Regions from separate parts of the Brevibacillus sp. Leaf182 genome, predicted to be linked through region 1. Evidence: riboswitches for the same ligand, from Rfam matches in the RefSeq annotation. Region 1 holds a riboswitch; each other region holds the start of a gene.
What was found. A riboswitch is a leader RNA that binds a small molecule or an ion and turns the genes downstream of it on or off. The one in region 1 is predicted to bind cobalamin.
Positions count from the first base shown of each region.

Region 2: linked by a shared signal. The riboswitch ahead of ASG16_RS08570 (energy-coupling factor ABC transporter permease) and the one ahead of metE (5-methyltetrahydropteroyltriglutamate--homocysteine S-methyltransferase) in region 1 are both predicted to bind cobalamin.
Region 3: linked by a shared signal. The riboswitch ahead of ASG16_RS19795 (ABC transporter substrate-binding protein) and the one ahead of metE (5-methyltetrahydropteroyltriglutamate--homocysteine S-methyltransferase) in region 1 are both predicted to bind cobalamin.
Region 4: linked by a shared signal. The riboswitch ahead of ASG16_RS21320 (ABC transporter substrate-binding protein) and the one ahead of metE (5-methyltetrahydropteroyltriglutamate--homocysteine S-methyltransferase) in region 1 are both predicted to bind cobalamin.

Region 1 covers NZ_LMPN02000037.1:366,324-372,162, reverse strand. Annotated here, with positions in the region: gene nrdE (class 1b ribonucleoside-diphosphate reductase subunit alpha) at 1-839, shown strand, start outside; gene nrdF (class 1b ribonucleoside-diphosphate reductase subunit beta) at 895-1,845, shown strand; cobalamin riboswitch at 1,932-2,130, shown strand; gene metE (5-methyltetrahydropteroyltriglutamate--homocysteine S-methyltransferase) at 2,275-4,557, shown strand; gene ASG16_RS28730 (acyl-CoA thioesterase) at 4,572-4,940, shown strand; gene ASG16_RS28725 (winged helix-turn-helix domain-containing protein) at 5,257-5,839, opposite strand, start outside.
Region 2 covers NZ_LMPN02000018.1:158,948-164,786, forward strand. Annotated here, with positions in the region: gene ASG16_RS08550 (hypothetical protein) at 65-559, opposite strand; gene ASG16_RS30850 (hypothetical protein) at 747-911, opposite strand; gene ASG16_RS08555 (energy-coupling factor ABC transporter ATP-binding protein) at 967-1,815, opposite strand; gene cbiQ (cobalt ECF transporter T component CbiQ) at 1,812-2,609, opposite strand; gene ASG16_RS08565 (energy-coupling factor ABC transporter substrate-binding protein) at 2,606-2,890, opposite strand; gene ASG16_RS08570 (energy-coupling factor ABC transporter permease) at 2,887-3,651, opposite strand; cobalamin riboswitch at 3,795-3,988, opposite strand; gene ASG16_RS08575 (quinone-dependent dihydroorotate dehydrogenase) at 4,122-5,213, opposite strand; gene ASG16_RS08580 (GerAB/ArcD/ProY family transporter) at 5,365-5,839, shown strand, end outside.
Region 3 covers NZ_LMPN02000027.1:82,639-88,477, forward strand. Annotated here, with positions in the region: gene ASG16_RS19780 (ABC transporter permease) at 1-801, shown strand, start outside; gene ASG16_RS19785 (alpha/beta fold hydrolase) at 853-1,623, opposite strand; gene ASG16_RS19790 (M24 family metallopeptidase) at 1,748-2,839, shown strand; cobalamin riboswitch at 2,856-3,055, shown strand; gene ASG16_RS19795 (ABC transporter substrate-binding protein) at 3,226-4,245, shown strand; gene ASG16_RS19800 (FecCD family ABC transporter permease) at 4,270-5,328, shown strand; gene ASG16_RS19805 (ABC transporter ATP-binding protein) at 5,325-5,839, shown strand, end outside.
Region 4 covers NZ_LMPN02000030.1:129,052-134,890, reverse strand. Annotated here, with positions in the region: gene cobU (bifunctional adenosylcobinamide kinase/adenosylcobinamide-phosphate guanylyltransferase) at 1-79, opposite strand, end outside; gene ASG16_RS21330 (ABC transporter ATP-binding protein) at 104-880, opposite strand; gene ASG16_RS21325 (FecCD family ABC transporter permease) at 889-1,926, opposite strand; gene ASG16_RS21320 (ABC transporter substrate-binding protein) at 1,928-2,923, opposite strand; cobalamin riboswitch at 3,080-3,229, opposite strand; gene ASG16_RS21315 (MBL fold metallo-hydrolase) at 3,382-4,326, opposite strand; gene ASG16_RS21310 (pyridoxamine 5'-phosphate oxidase family protein) at 4,495-5,073, shown strand; gene ASG16_RS21305 (MerR family transcriptional regulator) at 5,124-5,839, opposite strand, start outside.

The sequences.
Region 1 (5,839 bases):
GAAAAATGATCCGTGAATCCGTTCACGAAGGAATCGAAGCCATTACTGCCGTCAGTGACATGACGCGTGTAGAAAACGCTCCAGGCGTTCAAAAGGCAAACCGCGAGCTGCACTCCGTAGGGCTTGGTGCGATGAACCTGAACGGTTATCTGGCAAAGAACAGAATCGCTTACGAGAGTGAAGAAGCGAAGGATTTCGCTCGTACGTTTTTCATGATGATGAACTTCTACTCCTTGGAAAAAAGCATGGAAATTGCCAAGGAAACAGGCAAGACGTTCTTGGGCTTTGAACAATCGGAATATGCAAAAGGCACTTATTTTAACAAGTACGTAACGAACGATTACAGCCCTCGGACGGAAAAAGCAAAGCTTCTCTTCGAAGGAATGCACATTCCGACGCCAGAGGATTGGGCTGACCTACAGCAAAAGGTGCAAAAGCATGGCGTTTACCATGCGTACCGTTTGGCGATTGCGCCGACACAGAGCATTTCCTACATTCAGAATGCGACTTCTAGTGTGATGCCAATCGTTGAGCATATCGAAACAAGAACGTATGCCAACTCTACGACGTATTATCCGATGCCGTACTTGTCGCAGGAAAACTATTTTTACTACAAATCGGCGTATGTAATCGATCAATTCAAAGTAATTGATTTGATTGCCGAAATTCAAGAGCACATCGACCAAGGAATATCGACTGTGCTGCACGTGAACAGCAATATTTCCACCAGAGAACTGGCTCGCTATTACATTTACGCAGCGAAAAAAGGTCTGAAGTCGCTCTACTATACACGTACGAAGCATTTGACTGTAGAAGAGTGCATTAGCTGCGCTGTTTAGTGGACTCGATTTATAAATGGAAAAGCATCAAGCACAAAGAGAAGAGGAACGCCATATGAAAGCAGTCAATTGGAACAGGCCGGACGACGATTTTACGATGACGTTTTGGAATCAAAACATCATGCAGTTCTGGACGGATGATGAGATTCCGCTGTCAGATGACAAGATGTCCTGGATGGAGCTCAGTGCGACTGAACGGGACACGTATAAAAAAGTATTGGGCGGTCTCACCTTGCTGGATACGGTTCAAGGAGGAGTAGGGATGCCGAAGATCATGGAGCATGTCGATGGACTGCAAAGAAAAGCGGTTCTCGCCTTCATGGGCATGATGGAGCAAATCCATGCCAAATCGTACAGCAGTATTTTTACAACGCTGGCATCGACAGAAGAGATTGACGGTATTTTTTCGTGGGTAGAAAACAATCCACATTTGCAAAAGAAAGCCGCCCTCATCTCGAAACGCTATCAAGAAATTGAGAAACCAAAAGACTTGTACATGGCGATGGTAGCGTCCGTCTTCCTGGAAAGCTATCTGTTTTACAGCGGCTTCTTCTATCCGCTCTATTTGGCGGGGCAAGGAAAGATGACAAGCAGCGGGGAAATTATCGACCTGATTGTTCGCGACGAGAGCATCCACGGACTCTATGTCGGCGTTCTCGCGCAAGAAGTCTATCAAGGTCTGAGTGTGGTCGAGCAGACCGCAGCAAAAGAGGAGCTGTATGCCCTTTTGCATGAGCTGCAAGAAAATGAAGAGGCGTATACGACTTCGTTGTATACGGAAATCGGGTTGGCTGACGAGGTTCATGCTTATGTGCGCTACAACGCGAACAAAGCATTGATGAATCTGGGGCTGGACCCGCTATTCCCGGAGGAAGAAGTGAACCCGATCGTGCTGAACGGCATTCGCACGCAGACGAAGCAGCATGACTTCTTCTCGAAAAAAGGAAATGGTTATGTCCGCACGCTAAACGTAGAGCCGTTGACCGATGCTGATTTTACATTTTAGTATGACAAAAAATGGATTCTGTGTTACTGTATGAACAGTATGCTGCCCTGCTCGTTTACTAGGGCACTTCACAGAACCATGACAATTTCATAGGAGTGGGAACAGGTTCTTTGGTTAGCAAGATCGACCAAGGATGAAAAGGGAAGTCGGTGAGAATCCGACACGGTCCCGCCACTGTATGAGGGGAGTCGGCACATTTATCAGCCACTGATCCAAACGGATTGGGAAGGCATGTGCAGATGATGATCCCAAAGTCAGGAGACCTGCCTGTTTCGACGACACTGCTTAACCTACGGGAGATAGGGAGGTGTTAGGATGCTGTGATCTCAGTGCTTATTTGGCATTTCTAACGTTCTTTTGGATCGTTGGAGATGCCTTTTTTATTGGGCGGATTCAAGTCAAGATCGAATGAGAATGGAGAGGAAGCTCATGAAAAGCAGCAATTTGGGATATCCACGGATCGGGAAGAACCGCGAGTGGAAAAAGGCATTGGAAGCATTTTGGGCAGGGACCATCGATGAGGCAAGCCTGGTACAGCAAATGGAGCAAATCCGTCACCAAAACTTGCTGCGTCAGCAGGAAAAAGGGGTCGAGCTGATCCCGGTGGGTGACTTTACGTACTACGATCACATGCTGGATATGGCTGTGATGTTTGGAATGGTCCCCAAGCGTTATGAATACGAGGGAGGCCCGGTTTCATTAGCCACATACTTCGCCATGGCTCGCGGTTCGAAGGATGCTGTCGCCAGCGAAATGACGAAATGGTTTAACACGAACTACCATTATATCGTCCCGGAGTTCGGTGAACGACAACCAGCCATAACCGAGAACAAGCCTCTCCTGGCATATTTGGAGGCCAAAGAAAAGTTTGGCATCATCGGAAAGCCTGTCCTGGTAGGCCCGTATTCATTTGTCAAATTGTCAAAAGGATATGAGAAAAACGAATTTGAGATCGTTGTGGATCAACTCGTTCCGCTCTACATAGACGTTCTCCGCGAGTTGGAGCTGCACGGCGTGGAATGGGTGCAAATCGATGAGCCTGCATTTGCACTGGATGTATCGGAGCATGATCGTGTCATCATCAAACGAATCTATGCGCAAATCGGTCAGGCACTGCCACATCTACAGTGCATGCTGCAAACCTATTTTGAAGCGGTGGATTGGTACGAGGAGCTGATTTCCTTACCGGTAAAAGGAATTGGTCTTGATTTTGTACACGGAGCGAAGCGCAATCTGACCAATCTGAAAAAACACGGGTTTCCAGCAGACAAGATTCTCGGAGCGGGAATCATCGACGGTCGAAACATATGGCGTATGTCCATTGAGGAGAAATGGGAGCTGGTCAAAGAAATTTCCGAGATCGTTCCACTCGAAAAGCTGTGGCTGCAGCCGTCCAGTAGTTTGTTGCATGTCCCTGTAACAGTTGAAGCAGAAAGTGACTTGCCAGAGGAAGTCATGCCTGCATTGGCGTTTGCAGACGAAAAGATTGGGGAAGTGCAGCTTTTAGTCCGAGGATTCCGATATGGTAAATATGTCATTTCGAAAGATATCGCCCAAAATGAAGCGGACTTGCTGAAGCTGGCATTATCCCCAGCGAGGAATCGGCGAGAAGTGAAGAATGCTTTACGTCAAATAGCTGCTGCAAAACTTGAAAGAAGTGTTCCTTATCTCGAACGTCGAGAGATTCAACATAATACGTGGAAGCTGCCACTGTTGCCAACTACCACAATCGGAAGCTTCCCGCAGACGGCGGAAGTTCGCCAAGCCCGACAGCAGTTTAAAAAAGGGACCTGGACAGTGGAGCAATACGATGCTTTTATTCAGGCGCAAATCAAGGAATGGATCGAAATACAAGAAGAGCTCGGTCTGGATGTCCTCGTTCATGGTGAGTTCGAACGAACTGATATGGTAGAGTATTTTGGCGAAAAGCTCGATGGCTTTTTGTTCACAAAAAACGGCTGGGTACAGTCATATGGTTCGCGTTGCGTGAAGCCACCTATTATTTACGGAGATGTGGAGTTTGTGGCACCGATGACGGTCAAAGAAAGTGTGTATGCAAAATCATTGACCGACAAACCAATGAAGGGGATGTTAACTGGCCCAGCAACCATTCTGAATTGGTCGTTTGCTCGAGTCGATGTCGCCAGGCAAGAAGTGTGGGAACAAATCGCGTTGGCATTGCGAAAAGAAATAGAAGCCTTGGAAGAAGCGGGGATTCTCATGATTCAAGTCGATGAACCAGCGCTGCGTGAAGGATTGCCGCTCAAAAACGAAGAGCAGGCAGCTTATCTCGAATGGGCTGTCAGAGCGTTTCGTCTAGCGACCTCTACCGTCGCACCGAGTACCCAAATTCATACACATATGTGCTATTGCGAATTCCATGATTTCATGGATGTCATCAGCGAACTTGATGCCGATGTGATTTCGATTGAAACGTCCCGCAGCCACGGAGAGCTCGTGTCTGTGTTCGAAACAGGAACGTATGATAAAGGCATCGGACTCGGCGTATACGATATCCATAGCCCCCGAATTCCGGCCGTCTCAGAAATGGAAGATATGGTAGCACGGGGTGTACAAGTACTTCCGCCAGATCAATTTTGGATCAACCCGGATTGCGGACTGAAGACAAGAGGGAGAGAAGAAACCGTTCAGTCATTACGAAACATGGTTGCGGCAACGAAGGCGATTCGGACTCGTTTGACAGCCCAGTAGGGAGGGTGCACACGATGAGAGGAGCCACACAAATGATGACAGAAGCACGACCGATCCAACAATCGAGAACCTTTTTGACTGATCTCGTCTTACCACCGGATACCAATCACCACCATACCATTTTCGGCGGGAAAGTCATGGCATATGTCACCTGGACCCATAAGACATCGATGGAAGTATTCGTGAGGGTGGAAGCGGAGAACTTGTTGACAGGAGAAAAACGCATGACAGCACGCGCGTATCTAACGATGATTGCCCTCGACGATCAAGGAAAGCCGACGAGCGTACCTGGTGTCATTCCTGATACAGAAGAAGAGCGCATACAGTATGAAAAAGCGAAGGAACGCCATGTATTGAGAAGGAAGCGGAAGGTAGAGATGTAAGAAGGAACACCCCGTTACAGAGAAGCCTCTGGTAAACTTGCTTGCGACAGGTTACCGGAGGCTTTGTCAGGAGAAAATAAAGTCTTAGACTACCGCTGGTGTTTTGCTTGTTATTCAATTAACGTTCTCCGTTAGCGTTCAAATTATAAAAGAAATTGATACATCAATCACAGCGATTTACAGATGGCGGTTGATATTTATATGATTACCGCCTTTCGACATTTTTACTGTTTCCTCAGGCTCTGTTCTCATCGTTCTGTACAACTTCGTTTTACGCAGAAACTTCTCGGCAAATGGTACCAAAGAACTGGAAATATCAGTTCATAGACTCTGCCGAAATCGTCTCGCATCCGTTGAATAATGCAAGATTTTGAAAACAATTGTTCAAAGCTGTTCGCAATTGCTTTGTTGGCTTTATGTCGTTCTCGTACCAGATGTTTTTAACAACGAGCGTCCCGGCTTTTCGTTCCACGATTACCTCGGCTCGTCCGATGAAGCTCTCTCCATACAATAGAGGCAGCACATAATAGCCGAATTTCCGTTTGATTGCAGGCGTGTAAATCTCCCAAGTATAATTGAAGCCAAACAATTCGTTGATCAGCTTTCTGTCCCATATCAAATTGTCCAGCGGAGCAATCAGCTCGCAGCGTAATTTCGGCGCCGGATTTTGCAGGACGGCTTCAATAAGCGGCAAATCCTCCGTGCGACAGTATAGCATATCCTTCATTTGTTCTACGGTAACAGCAACAATGCGATCTTCGTGTATCAGTTGGCGGAAAACCTCGTTGCGCTGCTCCGCTTTCAATCCCCATATATTCAGCCAGGCATCGGATGCGCGATTCCATAAAAGGCCAACAGCGCCGATTCGACGTAGTACCCGCCACTTGTGATGCTCATGC
Region 2 (5,839 bases), on a different contig from region 1:
TTTAAAGCAGTATATCACTCAAAATCCGGAATGTAAAGCTTTTCCACCTCTCGTTTTGCAGTAATTACGCAAACCCTTTTTTGATTTTGGACTTCATGTCACGATACAGCTCTCCGTATGTAATCGCATGTTCGATATGCGAATAGGAAAGCACGGAATCGCCATCCTTGCTCTCACAGCACGCAAAGAACAAGCTTTCCATCAGATTGTGATTTTCGATGGAATTGGTAATATGGACGCAATCCTCAATCGAATCATGAGCGTCATGCTTGTACAAAAGAAATGTCCCTTCTTTGAACGCCCCTTTTTTGTTGGCATCTTTCCAAATGAGCATGCCCAAGGTAATAAAGTACCCTTCCTGGAAGCGGATGACGCCTGTAATGACAGAATTAATCGTGGTCGGAATGATCGCAATCGAGTCATTGAGCTGATTGACGTATTCATACAACGCTTTATTGGATTCTCGAAGATCAGCGATTGGTACATGAAGAAGCTGCTTGTCTCTTAATTTTTCTACGAGTTGCTGAACGCATAGCGTCTTATTCAAAGTTGAAATCACAACCTCATCACTTCTCCCATTGTAAGTAAGTGCCTTCTTTACGTTATTCGTGATGAATGGACATATCCCTACAAAATTCGCACAAATCTTCTTACCTTTTCAGCGAGAATCAAATCCCTCGCTTACCTAAGACGCCAAAAAAGCCCTTCACGCCTTTATGTGGCGAGAAGGGCTTTTTGGCGCAAATTTACGCCTTTCCTTTTAAATAATCATCTTTTAGCTTTTTTTCCTGCTCGACGGTAGTCATATCTTTCTCCAAAACTTGATACAACAGTTCATCCTTCACGTGGCGAGAGATTCCTTTTTCCTGATGATTCGGGACAGATGAACTCACGACAGAGTCTTGTTCCATACTGCGTACCTCCATGGCTTTTTGGGGTTAGCTTGCCCGAAAGCGGCCACCCCATTCACCACACTTGCTGAACACTGAGCATTTTTCGCAGCTCGTCGACCGAACGTGGAATATTTCCGCCAAGTTCCCGCTTCCACTGCTCAGGGAGTGCCTCCCACACATCAACGAGCAACGGCATACCCAGATGAAGACTCTCCAGCATCGTTCTATTTTCCAATGCCTCCTGCGGATCTCCCGCAAACACAAGCCTGCCTTCATCCATGATGCAAATCCACTCTGCCCATTCAAACGCAATATCCATATCATGTGTCGCCATCAAAACAGTCGTTCCTTGCCGATGAATGGCATCGAGCTCGCGTAGCAAATTTTTTGTCTGATAGCGATCCAGATACGCAGTAGGCTCGTCCAACAGCAATAGCTCGGGCTCCATGACCATGACCCCTGCGAGTGCGAGACGCCTTTTTTGTCCCAGGCTCAAATGATGAATCGGAGCTTCTGCCAGCTCTCTCAACCCGAATGCATCCAGCACCTTTTCTACCTTCTCCCGGATTACGTCCAGAGGCAGCTTTTGATTGCATAAACCGTAGGATATATCTTCCGCGACCGTGCTTGCGATTAGCTGATGCTCGGGATCTTGAAAGACCAAGCCTACCTTTTGCGTCATTTCTTGCAGGGCGGCTCGTTTGTAGACCAGCGGTTTCCCCCTCCACAGCACCTGTCCCTGCTGTGGCTCGATGATCCCGTTTCCATGCAAGAACAAGGTCGATTTCCCACAGCCATTTCGTCCCAAAAGGACACATTTCTTCCCCTCTGGAATCCATAAGGACAACCCAGACAGGACGGGTCCCCGCCCTCCCGGATACGTGTACTGCAAATCGATGAACTCCAACAACCGTGATGTCATAACCGCCAACCTCCTGTCCACCACTCAAGCAGTACCAGCAGCATACAGCCTGCGATTGACTCCCACTCATAGCGTCGCGAACGAGCGTGGGTATGAAACGCGAGCACCTGCATGCTCTCCCCGAAGCCTCTAGCCGCCATCCCTTTGTGCAAGGCTTCATATTTGCGCATCGCTCTGACAAACAATTGCGCAACGAGAACTCCTGCATCTCGAAGCGTCGCGCGGAAGCCGCGATGACCTCCACGAGAACGTTGGGCAATCCAGAGCTGGTGAGAAATCGTTATCAACACAAAAATAAACCGATACATGATCATTAATAAGTCAGTCACAATGACAGGCATACGAAGCCGGCGAAGCACCTGCAAGATTTCAGCAAACGGCACAGTAAACAAAATGAAGGCAAAGCAAGATAAGCTCGCCATGGTACGCCAAAATAAGATCCAAACTTTACTGAAGGAGGACATCGGTACATAGAGCACATACGAACCCAGTTCCCATACTGCCGCGACCTGGACCTGTACTTCACCTGCCCTCGCTCCTTCTACCAATAGGGCAGGGAGCCCCGCCATGAAAAACGAGAGCGACACGATCATAAAGGCACAGTAGATACGTACAGGAATACGGGCATACACCACTATCCATACCGACATCCAGACAACGACAGCCATCTGCATCCATACATGTCCCACCAGGACGAGCAGTAACAATGCACTCGCCAGCAATAGCTTATGTGCTGTAGGCAGACGTTTCAGCCTGTTTTGATAAGAGAGAGAATCAAGTTGGAGCCCGTTCATTTTTTCCGCTTATCCAACCGACCTTTGTACAAGCCCACAGCGTAGCCAACCACTCCCGCTCCCAACGCCGCCTGCACCGCAAACAATAGACTCTCCGTCTCTCCTCCTGGCGGTTCTATCAGCGGCTGGAACCACGGTTCGTAGTTCGGGGCAATTTCCTTGATCGCTTCCTCCGCCACGCCGTCTGCGCCGCCAAATTCCGAATCCTGCACCAGCAACAACGGGACAATCGCCAGTACGATTACCCCCAAGAGTAATAGCCAGTTCCATCCTTTTTTCACAGCGATTCCTCCCGTTTGAGCAAACGAAGCTGTGTAAGCTCTTTTGCGTTGTAAGATAACAACCAGTTCCAAACAAGAACGGTCAACAGACCTTCACTGATTGCGAGCGGTACTTGCGTGAATGCAAAAATTCCTGCAAATTTGGCAAACGAGGCCAACACTCCACCAGATTCAGCCGGGAATGCGAGCGCCAGTTGAATGGAAGTCACCACATACGTAGCGAGGTCAGCCAAAGCAGCCGCCGCAAAAACAGCCAGACGCTGGCTTCCGCCCACTTTCATGATCATCTGATAGATTCCGTATGCCACCAGTGGTCCTACTACAGCCATGGATACAGCATTTGCACCTAGCGTAGTCAAGCCTCCATGTGCCAAAAGCAAGGCTTGAAACAAGAGCACCATGCTCCCTAATACAGACATCGCAAAAGGCCCAAACATAATGGCGCCAAGGCCCGTTCCAGTCGGGTGAGAGCTGCTGCCTGTAACCGAAGGGATTTTCAGTGCAGATAAAACAAACGTAAACGCTCCAGCAACGCCAATAAGGAGCTTCATTTCGGGATGTTCTTTTACAATTTTGTTAATCGAGCGAATTCCAAGGATAAAAAACGGCAAGAAGACAGCCCACCAAAATAAGGCCCAGGATAATGGCAAATACCCCTCCATGATGTGCATTGCATGTCCTGTCTCTGGTTCATTGAGCAAAAAATACAGGACAAAGCCCGCGATCATCAGACCAGTAGATACCAGACGAGATCGATTCATGTTCATTCCTCCTTCACTGACTTTCGTTCTATTCCTACAAACAAAAAAATCCCATCCATCACTGGACGAGATGTGCACACAAAACAACAGACTGACTATACAGCCTCATTGCCCGTATTCACCGCTCCTTTCCGCGAAGGTTCTGTGGGTGTGGCTTATAGGTAGGTCTCCTGGCTTCCAGATCCATGCGCTCTTTGTCCTTCCCCATACGAAAATGAGTGGTTTCCTTCTCAAAGAGAGCTCCCTGGTTACAGTGGCGGGACCGCTCGGGACTTTCACCCGATTCCCTGTTACCCTTTATGCTTCACATAAAGGCACCTAACGCCGACAATATACAATTGACAGATAATTCATGTTTGTCCCACATCATTATACCGGATCACTACATAAATCGGAAGAATATAAGCGAAAACGCATAAGCCGATGACCCACTACAAACGGAGCCATCGACCTATGCGCACTTGTTCTCTCTATTCTTTTGCGTCTACGCCAATTACTTCACTAATATGTTTAAAACCATCCCGCTGCATGAGCTTGAGCAGCTTTTTGTTGATTTGCTTGGCAATACCTGGGCCCTGATAAATCATCCCTGTATACACCTGAATGAGACTGGCTCCTGCTCGGATTTTCGCGTAGGCATCTTCGCCGTTATAAATGCCCCCGACACCGATGATTGGTACCTTGTCTCCTACTTCTTGATAAATCTCCTTCACCCAAGCAGTGGAACGCTCCGTAAGAGGCCTTCCGCTCAAGCCGCCTGCTTCCTCGGCAAATCGATGTCCGGAAACCGCCTCGCGTGACAAGGTCGTATTGGTAGCGATAATTCCGGAAATGCCTTCTTCAACAGCAGCGTGAACAACATCACGCATGTGCTCATCCGACATGTCTGGTGCTACTTTCAGCAATATCGGTTTTTTCTTGATGGAACGTGCTTCCATTTCGGATGCCTTTTCCCTTACTGCACGCACCAAATGACGCAAGCTCTCTGTTTCCTGCAAGTCACGCAGATTCGGGGTATTCGGAGAGCTGATGTTAATGACGAAGTAGTGACCGTATGCATAGAGCATGTCCATACATTTGCTATAGTCGATGGCCGCCTCTTCATTCGGCGTTACTTTGTTTTTTCCGATGTTAATCCCAATCGGAACATCTGAGTATGCGTAATCGACCAAATGCTGGGAGGCCAAATACGCACCGTGATTGTTGAAGCCCATCCGGTTAATGACAGCTTGATGTTCCGGCAATCGGAACAAACGCGGCTTCGGATTGCCTGGCTGCCCCTGCGGCGTCAACGTCCCGATTTCCACAAACCCAAAACCAAGAGCACCTAACGCATGATAGACTTCTGCATTTTTATCAAAACCGGCTGCAAGTCCGACTGGATTCGGAAACGTCATTCCCCACAGCTTATTCTCCAACCGCTGGTCTTTTACCTGATAGATCATCTTCAGGATGCTTTTGCCTGGAGCAGAATCCTCCACCAGCCTTAAGGCACCAATTGTCTTTTCATGAATCTCTTCCGCATCTTGCTGGAACAGATATTTTCTTATGAGCTGATACATCGGCTGCACTCCTTACTCCGTTTCTACCTTTTTACCTCATAGTAGAATACCATACTTTTTCGGACGGATGTAACCTTTATACGTGATACATATTTCCAAGCAAGCAGGCAAATCCTAACAGCACCACCACGCACAGGGGGATAAGTCTTTCATGAAAGTGGACGGAAAAATCGGGATTGGTCAAGCCATTATGGTGATGATGCTGACGATCGGCATTACGAACCACGTAACCGTCATCCCCCTCTTATTGAGTAAAGCCGGAAGAGATGCTTGGTTGAGCGTGTTGCTTGCTGGTATCCCTTTTTCCTTCTGGGCGTACTTGCTGTTTGTGGTTAATCGAAGTTTGAATCAAAAGTCTTTGTATGAATGGATTTCACAACGGTCAGGAAAAATCGTCAGCAATCTCTTGCTCGTTCCAATCATGATCTGCTTGTACCTAATGGCGCTGACGAATCTGATCGATACGCAAACTTGGACAACCGTAAACTACTTGCCTCGTACACCCGAGTGGGTGACCGCTTTAGCCTTGGTCGGGCTATGTGTACTCGCTTCTATTGGAGGTATGACCTCCGTTGGAATCACAGCAGGCGTCTTGCTCCCCGTAGTCGTGTTGCTCGGATTTTTCG
Region 3 (5,839 bases), on a different contig from region 1:
AACAAGCTGGCGCTGGTGGGCTTCGGGATTATTTTGTTTTTCATTGTTGTGGCGGTATTAGCTCCATGGATTGCGCCTTATCCGTACGACGAAGGCAAGCTCGTGATGAAAAACAAGCCACCTTCCGAAGAGCATTGGTTTGGAACAGATTACAATGGTCGCGATGTGTTTAGTCGCGTTATTTATGGGGCACAAATCTCCTTGTGGGTAGGGACGTTCTCTGTCATTGGCTCCGTTCTCGCAGGGACCTTGCTCGGTCTTGTGGCAGGATATTATGGCAGATGGATTGATACAATCATTTCGCGTCTCTTTGATATTATGCTTGCGTTTCCAAGTATTCTTTTGGCAATCGCTGTCGTTGCCATCTTGGGGCCTTCTTTGCAAAACGCCTTGATTGCGATTGCGATTATTAACATTCCGACCTTTGGGCGCTTGGTGCGTGCCCGCGTATTGAGCTTGAAGGAAGAAGAATTCGTCATGGCCGCACGGGCAATCGGGATGAAAAATTCCCGGATTATCATGCAGCATATTTTGCCGAACAGCCTCGCACCAATCATTGTGACAGGGACGATGGGGATCGCCACAGCGATAATCGAAGCAGCAGCACTTGGCTTTCTCGGACTGGGAGCACAAGCGCCAGAACCGGAATGGGGAAAAATGCTCGCTGATTCGCGTCAGTACATTCAGAAAGCACCTTGGACTGTTATTTTTCCAGGGCTCTCTATCATGCTGACAGTTCTCGGCTTTAACTTAATTGGAGACGGCTTGCGCGATGCACTCGACCCGCGGATGAAGAGCTAGTTAAATTGTAAAAAGACAGAAGGAGCTGGAGTCGTCCTTCTGTCTTTTTCTTTATCCTTCTTCCATGAAGGTGCGGCACAACTGATTGAAACCAGGAGCAGCTTTCGTGATGACTTGATGCTTCACGTTAGGGATCATCTCGAGTTTTACTTTTGGTAATTTCATGGTAAGCATTTGCGCATAATGGTGCATCCGTTGATCTTGTTTGCCATAGGCAAGTAAAATCGGAAGCTGGATGTTGCCCAGACGCTCCGTACACTGATAACGATGTCCCGCAGCGTAAAGGTATTTTAAGCTGTTGGGATCTGTTTTGGAGGCGTGGGCCGTCCATTTTTCCCGCATTTCTGGGTCATCGACATGGGAGGAAGCAATTGAACGGGCAAGAAGAGGGACGCCGTGAAGCATCGACAACGCCTGGGCCACCCAAAATCGTCCATGCAAATACAGGTCATTCACTTCGGAAAAACCACTCGCGAGTATTCCGCCTTGTACATGATCAGGATAGCGAAGACAGTATTCAAGGGCGATAGTAGCACCTTGGGAGTACCCCAAAATAAAGGGACGTTCAATGCCGAGTGACCCGACAAGTTTATGGAGCCGTTCTGCCAGCTCCCCAATGGAAAAGGGCTTCTCCATCGGTGAACTGTCGCCATGTCCGGGCAGATCAGGGACAATGAGCTGATATGTATCTGCGAGTGTTTGCTGATAAACAAAATTGATAGAGCCGATGCATGGTGCATGGATACACAATAGCGGCTGGCCTTTCCCTGATATGTGAAAAGCAAACTGCTTGCCATCCTGATGGACGAGTATTTGTTCCATTTTCGTTTTCACCCCACTCTTAGGTTGTCCGATACGAAGTAGATTTTTCAATTGAAGTCTTCTTTTTTTGATGGGGAAGTGGTATTCTCGCAATAGAATAATTGGTGAAAGCAGGGTGAAGAAGTTGTTTCAAGAGCGCATTTCGAAGCTCCACACGTTTTTGACAGAGCAAGAGCTGAACGCGGTGTTGATTACCTCTCCCAAGCACGTCTACTATTTGACCGGATTTTTTACAGACCCGCATGAACGTTTTATGGGTCTCGTTATTCCTGCGGAGGGAAAACCTTCTTTAATTGTACCTGCTCTTGATCGTGAGGCAGCGGCAGAGGCTTCGTTCGTTCAAGATATCCATACACATACGGATATCCAAAACCCGTATGAAATCCTCAAGCAAGTGTTGCCAGCGAACTTGACGAAGCTGGGTATTGAGAAAAGTCATATGACTGTCGAGCGCTATGAAGCACTTGGACAGGTTGTTCTGGCGTCGAGCTATGTAGACGTGGAAGAGCCACTGCGTGAAATGCGTTTGATCAAATCCGCGGATGAAGTGGATCGTCTGAAGCACGCGGTTCAGTTGGTCGAGGATTCCTTGCGGGAGACCCTGAAAAAAGTCAAGACAGGCATGACCGAGACAGAAATCGTAGCTGAGCTGGAATTCCAGATGAAGCGTTTGGGTGCCGAAGGTCCATCCTTTACGTCCATGGTATTGGCAGGGGAGAAGTCGGCACTGCCACACGGGAAACCAGGAACGCGCCAAGTGCAAGAAGGCGACTTGCTTTTGTTTGATATTGGGGTAGCAGCGAACGGATATGTATCGGATATTACCCGTACCTTTGCTGTAGGCGAGATCAGTGCCCAGCTTCAAGAAATTTACGAGACAGTATTGGCTGCCAACGAAGCGGCAATTGCTGAGATTCGTCCGGGTGTGACCTTTGCACATTTGGACAAAACTGCGCGCGATGTCATCACCGCAAAAGGCTACGGAGAATACTTTATGCACCGTCTAGGGCATGGACTTGGGATGGATGTACATGAATATCCGTCTGTTCACAGCCAGAACCAAGAAGTACTTCGTCCAGGGATGGTCTTTACGATCGAGCCGGGCATCTATCTGCCAGGTGTAGGCGGCGTGCGGATTGAAGACGATGTATTGGTTACGGAAACGGGCGTTGAAATTCTCACGCAGTTCCCGAAAAAACTGACTTCTATCAACTAATGAATAAATCGTAAAAATTGAATACGTATCGAATGGTGCTAGATGGTAAATGCCGTCAGCTTAAAAGGGAAGTCCGGTGAGAAACCGGCGCGGTCCCGCCACTGTAACGAGGAGCGCCTAGCGAATAGCCACTGTTTTTTGCAAGACAAAAAATGGGAAGGTAGCTGGGGGTGTTGATTCGTAAGCCAGGAGACCTGCCATGCGAGCATATACAATCGACCCACGAGGATGGGGCAGATGTGGAAGTAGTCTATGAACGGGCGCCTTTGCGCCTGCTTATCGCTATATCTACGTTTGTCATGCACCTCCCGATTGAAATGGGGGGTGCTTTTTTTTTGGAGGATTTGGTTCAACCCATCATATATATACAGAAAAGGGGATGACAGATGTTTAAGGCATACAAAACACATACAGTAATGAAAGGACTAGCTTTCGGTATCATGACAGCTGCCATGCTTTTGGTTTCGGCATGCGGCTCCTCTACGACAACACAGGCTCCAGCCAAAACAGAACAAACGGCTGCTCCAGCAGCAGAGGGCAAGTCAGTAACACTAACCAATAATGGCATCGAAATGACCTATCCAACAGCACCTGAGCGTGCCGTGACATTGAACCAACACGTCACCGAAATCATGCTGGCACTGGGCCTTGCTGATAAAATGGTCGGAACCGCTTACCTAGATGATGAAATCCTTCCAGAGCTCAAAGCAGATTACGACAAGATTCCGGTACTGTCTGATAAGTATCCAACGAAAGAAGTGCTGCTGGCAGCCAACCCAGACTTCGTGTACGCTGGATGGAAAAGCGGATTCGGCGAAAAGGGCGTAGGATCTATGCAGGACTTGGAAAAGGTCGGCATCAAATCGTATCTGCAAGCGTCATCAAGCATGCCTGGCCCGACTATCGACGATGTGTTTGCAGACATTACGAATATTGGACGCATTTTCCGTGTGGAAGACAAAGCCAATGATTTGATCAATAAAATGAAGAGTGAAATGGACCAAACGCTTAGTAAAATTGGCAAGGTGGACGAGCCACTTAACGTGTTCGTGTACGACAACGGGGAAGATAAGCCATTCACAGCAGCCAACAACTACATGACGTCCTTAATCAAGACTGCTGGCGGTAAGAACATTTTTGATGACATTCAAAAGGGTTGGGCAGAGGTTAGTTGGGAACAAGTAGTGAGTCGCAATCCAGACGTGATTATTATCGTAGACTACGGTGATAGAACCGTCGAGCAAAAACGTAATTTCCTTTTGACCAAAAAAGAACTGGCGGATATCCCGGCAATTAAAAATCAACGACTAATGGTATTGCCATTGTCTGCGGCTTCTGAAGGCGTTCGAGGACCGATTGCGCTAAAAATTTTGGCGGAAGGACTCTACCCGGATAAATTCAAATAGAGTACGACCCTTTTAAGGGAGGGAATAGCACTGCAACAGATCAAGTTACCTTATATCATCATTACTCTACTGGTCGGACTCTTCCTCTCCATTACGTTTGCAGTTACCTTGGGTTCAGTGGAGATTAAGCCGACAACGGTATGGAAAATCGCCTTATCAAAAATTCCGATGTTGAACCAATGGATTGAGGTGGATTGGTCCAAAGGGGAGCAAACGATTATTTGGGATATACGCTTTCCACGTGTTCTCTTGGGGGCGATCGTCGGCGCAGGTCTGTCTGTCGTGGGAGTAGCCATCCAGTCGTTGGTTCGCAACTCCCTGGCTGACCCGTATGTATTAGGCGTATCTTCAGGTGCTTCGGTTGGCGCTACCTCGGTGATTATATTCGGAGCATTCAGCATGTACGGGCAGTATGCACTATCCTTTGGCGCTTTTACAGGCTCCCTTGTGTCAATTATTCTCATTTTTACGCTATCCCGTATTGGAGGACAAAACTCGACGGTACGCCTGCTCATGGCTGGAATTGCGATATCTGCGATCTTGTCGGCCATTACCAGTCTTCTTGTTTTTTCAGCGCCGAATGAGCATGGAATTGGGACAGTCCTGTTTTGGTTAAGTGGCAGTCTGGCTGGGGGGAAATGGGAGTACCTGACGATCCCTACATTGATTGTCGTCATCTGCCTCATCGTCTTAATGGCCCAATACCGCTCGCTCAATGCGATGCTGATGGGCGAGGAGTCAGCAGGGACATTGGGGGTTAATACGGTACAATTCCGCAAGCTTCTCCTGGTGATCACGGCACTGCTTACGGGGGTGATTGTGTCCATTGCGGGATCAATCGGTTTTGTCGGATTAATGATGCCCCACATCGTCCGTGTGATGGTCGGATCAGATCACAGACGTGTCCTGCCTGTCAGCGCATTGTTTGGCGCGATATTTCTAATCTGGGTCGATGTAGTCGCCAGGCTTGCATTTGCACCGGAAGAACTGCCGATTGGTATTTTGACAGCGCTGTGTGGAGGTCCATTCTTTATCTGGTTGATGTTGCGGAGTTCTTATTCCTTTGGAGGTAGCGGACGATGAATTTGTTGGTTGAGAATATATCGGTCGAACTGGAGAAAAAGGGAATTCTTCGCCATGTTAGTCTGGAGGTGCGGTCCGGAGAGTTTGTGGGGCTGATCGGGCCGAATGGCAGCGGAAAATCCACGTTGCTAAAAAGCATTTATCGCGTATTGAAGCCACGTTCGGGATGGATCTCGCTTGATGGCGACGACGTATACAAGTTAACCTCACGTCAAAACGCTCAGCGAATGGCGGCAGTACGGCAGGAGTCCTCTGTTGAATTCGATTTTTCGGTAACCGAAATCGTGAATATGGGACGTGCTCCGCATAAGCGGCTATTTCAGTCAGATAACGCAGAGGACGTTCGGATCTGTGAAGATGCACTACAGAGGGTAGGGATGCATACATACGCTGATCGCAGCTTTTTCAGTTTATCAGGTGGGGAGAAGCAGCGGGTGCTGATTGCTAGAGCTTTGGTGCAGCAAGCCCAGTTCCTTGTCCTTGATGAACCGACGAATCATCTGGATGTTCG
Region 4 (5,839 bases), on a different contig from region 1:
AGGATCCCAAATGTGCGGCGTATTTTTCGGCAAACGTGCTTTTTCCACTGCGTGCTCCACCTGTAATGAGTACAATCATCCTTCTGTCTCCTTACACAGCCTCTTATACTTGCGATTGCAAAATAATTTGCGGCAAATGATGAACAGGATGTTCCATGACAATCGGTCTTGTTCCGTATACAGCCTCGATTCTGTCACTTTGCAAGATGTCTTTTGGTGCACCGACGCTTATCTGCTTTCCTTTATGCAGCATCAAAATACGATCGCAGTATAAGGAAGCCAGATTCAGATCGTGCAGCACAGCAACGACTGTCACCTGCGTCGTCTTTTGCCATTTTCGCACAATGTCCATGAGTTGAATCTGGTACCCGATATCGAGGTAAGTCGTGGGTTCATCGAGCAACAGCACCTGGGGTCTTTGGATTAATGCCTTCCCCAAAGCTACGCGCTGCTTTTCCCCACCACTCAACTGATCCAGTGTGCGCTCTTCCAAATGTTCAAGACTGAGCATCTGTACGATTTCATTAATGAGCGATGCGACATCCTGCTTCTCCTCCCCCAGCCAATTTTGGTAAGGAAAGCGCCCCATCTCCAACACCTCTCGGACACGAAAACCGACTGGCGGCAGACCCTCTTGCTCCAAAACAGCCAGTATTTTGGCAAGCTCTTTGCGTGGATAGGAATGAAGCTTTTTCTCTTGAAGCAAAATGTCTCCTGCATCTGCCTTGATGACACCTGAAATGATTTTTAGCAGAGTGGATTTACCGCTTCCATTGGGCCCGATGATGCCAAAAAATTCTCCCTTGTCCACGCAAAAATCGATGCCGTGCAAAACTGGCGTATCCTGATACGATTTTTGCAAGTTACGCACATTGATCATCGCTTACGTTACCTCTTCCTAAAGCGTTTATTTTGCTTCAATAAATAGGCGAAAAACGGTGCTCCCAAAAATGCTGTCACGACGCCGAGCGGGATTTCCGTTGGACTCAACAGCAATCTGGCAAGCGTGTCGGCCCACAATACGTAAATACCACCGAAAATCGCAGCCATGGGCAGTAAAATACGATGGTCAGGACCAACCAGCAATCGGACGAGATGCGGTACCACCAGGCCAACGAACCCGATAATTCCCGCGATAGAAACCGCCGCTGCGGTCAGGAAAGTCGAGACGACCAGAACCACGAGCTTCGTTCGATCCACATGGACGCCGAGATGCGCTGCCTGCCGCTCCCCTAACGCAAATAGGTTCAAGGAACGCGCATAGCTCACAAGCACCATTCCACCTATGACCAAGTACGGAATCAAGACAGATGTAAAGGCCCAGCCGCGAAATGACAGGCTGCCCATAAGCCAGAACACGATCTCATTCACCGTCTGGTCAGATAGCGACACCATAAAGGAAACGAGCGAGCCGAGAAAAGCCTGCACTACGACACCAGACAAAATCAAGGTCTCGGTTTGCAGCTTTCCTTGCGTTTTCGCGAGTCCAAGTACGATCCATAAACTGAGCAGTCCTGTAAGAAAAGCGACGACAGGCGTGCTCCATGCACCCAAAAAGCTGATTTGTAAACCAAAAAGGATCAAGAAGGCTGCTCCGACAGCAGAACCGGATGCCACGCCCATCGTAAACGGATCAGCGAGCGGATTGCGCAAAACGCCCTGAAAGCCCGCTCCTGCAAGTGACAAGCAGGCCCCAATCAAGACAGCCAATACAACGCGTGGAAAACGAACCTTCATGACAATTTGCTCAGAAGACTCTGGCCACGTTACGCTGATCCACTCAGACAAGCCCGGGATTTGATGAAGCAGGATGAGCCATACTTGCGAAATGGGGAGTTGTGCCGCCCCCATCGAGATGCTGATAATGATTGATGCCAGAAGAACGAGACAGCTTACTCCTCCCCATATGAACAATCGTTTCTTCATTTTATTTCACCAAGTCAGGGTAAATCGTCTTGGCTACTTCGATCAACCCTTGTGTAATACGCGGACCAGGACGGGACAAAATATTTTGGTCCATGCCAAAGATTTGTTTTTCACGGATCGCCTTCATTTTATCCCAGCCATTGCGATTCGCGATCAGATCCTCCAGCTTGACGCCAGACTTTTCATCGGTAATTCCGCTCGCATACAAAATGACGTCTGGGTCGTTTTGCAAAATCTTTTCTTCACTGATCGGATTCCATCCTTCGGTGTCGGAAGCAATGTTTGTCGCCCCAGCCAGCGTGATGAGTTCGTCCATGAATTCGCCTTTTCCGACTGTCCAACCCGGGGAAAATTCCAGATATACCTTTTTCTTCTCTTCCGGTTTTACATTTTTCACTGCTTCTTGAACGTACGCGATGTCTTTCTTCATTTGCGCGACGACTTTTTCGGCTTGTTCCTGTGTATTCGTGATAACTCCCATCGCCAAAACATTGGTAAGGATATCATCCATCTTTGTCGGATGGCTAATATAGACTGGCATCCCGAGAGATTTGAGCTTGTCAGCCACTGGCTTCTCCATCGAAATTCCACCAACGATCATATCCGGCGTTTGAGCGAGAATAGCTTCTTCGTTTGGTTTGACGACCCCGCCAACTTTTGGCTTTGCCTTCGCCGCATCTGGATAATCATCATAGTCTGAGACAGCTACGATCCGATCTTCCAAGCCTAGTGCGAACAAAATCTCAGTCTCGGCAGGTGATGTTGAGACGATTCGCTCAGGAGCTTTTGCAAAGGTTACTTCTTTTCCTGTCGCATCCGTGACTGTCAGTGGATACGTTGTTTGTTTTGCAGACTGCTCGGCCGCATTCTCTTGCGGTGCTGGCTGCGGTGCGCTTGTTTGTCCTCCTGGTGCTGGCTGGCTGTTATCGTTACCTGTACAACCTGCGAGGCTCGCCGCAACTAGTAGGGGGATCATGAATCGCAATGAACGTTTCATATGTAGAACTTCCTTTCTGCATGTTAAATCGACTGTTATTTCCAATAAAAAAGCGACCCTTGCTTCCATTCGGAAATCAAAAGGGTCGGCACCTTTGGGCAAACAGACAGGATGGTCTGCTTCCTGAAATAGGCCGATCCTTTCCGCGAAGGCAACAGGCACGAAAACAAACAGGCAGGTCTCCTGGCTTACGGCTGAGGATCGAGCCGATTTACAGTGGCGGGACCGCGTCGGATTTTCACCGACTTCCCTTTTCACCCGATCTTTTTGTTAAAAAGACGAGGCACCTATTTGCTGTTACGTTTGAAATTGTCACAGTTCATGACTCATCCTACATCATAGCATTCCTTGGATGAAAAAAGAATGACAAACACATAGGGCAGTCCTTTCTTGCCTGCTAAAAAATGAAAAATGCCTGAACAAAAGGTTCAGGCAAATGTAAAGCTTTTGGCTGGCTATTACCCTCGTTTGTGCAAATAATCTAGAATCCCCATGGAGCATACTTGCAAATCGAGCTTGAGTACCTCGAAAACTTCGTGGTCATCATTAATGCCTTGTGACTGTAGATGATCCGAGACTCGTTCAACTAACTTACGAGACAGCTCGTCATAGGTTTGACCAGCAGCAAGCGATGATTCTCCTTCCTCCACAAATACGGGGAGCCACTCACGAATTTGGCGGTACACGTCGTCTACCTGCTCTGACATCCCAAAATGACCAAAGTAAATCCGACTCAGCTTGCTCGCTTCAAAACGGCTTAAAGACGCTAACATGGCATCCGGGTCAAACTGATTCGGCGAAGTAGATGGCAGCACGAGGTGAATACCATCCTTTTTAAGCTGTGGATAGAGTACACCTGCGGTATCACCTGTGAACATGCCGCGGCTTACAGGATCGTAGATGCTGAAGTGATGATTGGCGTGACCTGGGGAATCCAGAAACTCCAATGCGCAATTCCCTCCGATCTGGAGTGTATCTCCGTCCCCGCGAATCAAAATCCGCTCCTCGGGAACTGCCTCAATCGGATCAAACAATCGATCAAAATCATCATGATACACGGCTCTCGCGCCTGCGATCAGTCGGCTCGGATCGATGAGATGACGTGCACCTTTCGGGTGGACAACGACCTTTGCATTCGGACAATCCTTCAGAAACAGTCCTACTCCTCCTGCATGATCCAAGTGAATGTGCGTCACGATGATGTATTTTACTTGTTCCGGCGTATAACCGAGCTTGGCGAGACCAGCCTTGATGTATGGGACAGAGGGGCTTGGCCCTGTTTCTACCAATGTAAGCTCCTCTTCCGCGATTACATACGTCCCCGTACGTTCCGCCCAGCCCATATCGAAACCGTCTATTAAATGGATGCGTTCCCCTAAGTCGATTGGCTGTGATGATTGCATGTAAATACTCCTCCTTTTCAAAAAATCTCGAGTTGCCATTTTGTTGTAGGAATATTTACACTTTACCATCTATTTTGGACGCATTGGAGATAAACAACACAAAATCTTCATATTTTTATCGTATGATGAGGGCAGCAAAAACAATTCCATTATCTGGAGGGGTGCAAAATGGGTCAGCTTTTTTCTGAGTTACGACCTGAGCATGAGAAGTTTATCAAGAAGCAACGGATGTTCTTTGTTGCCTCTGCTCCTATGGACAAAGATGGTCACGTGAATCTTTCACCGAAAGGGTACGATTCTTTTCGCATAATATCCCCTAATGAGGTCTCCTATTTGGACCTGACTGGAAGTGGAAACGAAACCAGTGCACATCTGCAGGAAAATGGCAGGATTACGATCATGTTCTGTGCATTTGAAGGCCCCCCTCTCATCATGCGCCTATTCGGCAAAGGAACGGTTATTCTCCCAGATACACCTCGGTGGGATGAGCTCGTAAATGACTTCCCGCTTCTGCCTGGTGCTCGTCAAATCATTACCGTAAACATACAGGAAGTAAAGACTTCTTGCGGCTGGGCTATCCCCTTCTATTCCTATTCAAAAGAACGCGAAACCCTTCAGAAATGGACTTTGGCTAAAGACGAGCAGGAGCTGCTTGATTATCAAAAGGAATACAACGTAGTAAGCATGGATGGATTACCAACACCCTTGGGACAAAAGCTTTTTCCCGCAGCAGGTGGGGATAACTAAGCGTAAAACGCAAAGAAGCTGCCTTGCTCGCAGCTTCTTTTTTTGAAACCTCACTTGCTCGTATAAATGGCCACTGCATCGCGGAGAAACTCGGCAACACCTGGCTGCTCCTTGTCATAGTAAGCGGTAAAGCGCGGGTCATCAACATACATCTGGGCCACCCCTGCGTGCGCTTCCTTACTGTAGCTGTCCCAATAAAAGCTCAGCCATTGACGGTGCAGATCGGCCGCTTTTTGCGACAATTCATGAGCAGGATCACCTGTCGAAAAAGCCTGCGCCAACGTTTCATGCAGCTCTGCGTTCAATTTCTCCAGCGCGGCATACTGTTCTTCTGTCATGCCTTTGACCTTCTGATTCGATTTTTCAATTTGGTCATTTCCGTATTTTGCTCGAATTTCTGCCCCGTACTTATCTTCATTCTCATCAATCATTTTTTGCTTGAAGCCTTCAAATTTTTGTTTGTCACTCATCGTTTTGGTCCCCTCTCTTTGTGCTAATGTCAAATCGACATTGGCGATTAACGCATCCAATTGCGCTCGCCTTTCCAGGAGCTTCTCGCGGTGCTCCCGCAGTGCCCGTTCAGCATCAAAGGTTGGTGAATCCAGGATCTCCTTGATCTCCTCCAAGCTCACACCCAGCTCGCGGTAAAAAAGGATTTGCTGCAATCGATCAACCTCTTGCTGTCCGTAAATGCGATACCCTGACGAATTGATTCTCGCCGGCTTGAGAAGATCAATTTCATCGTAGTATCGGAGCGTCCGGGTGC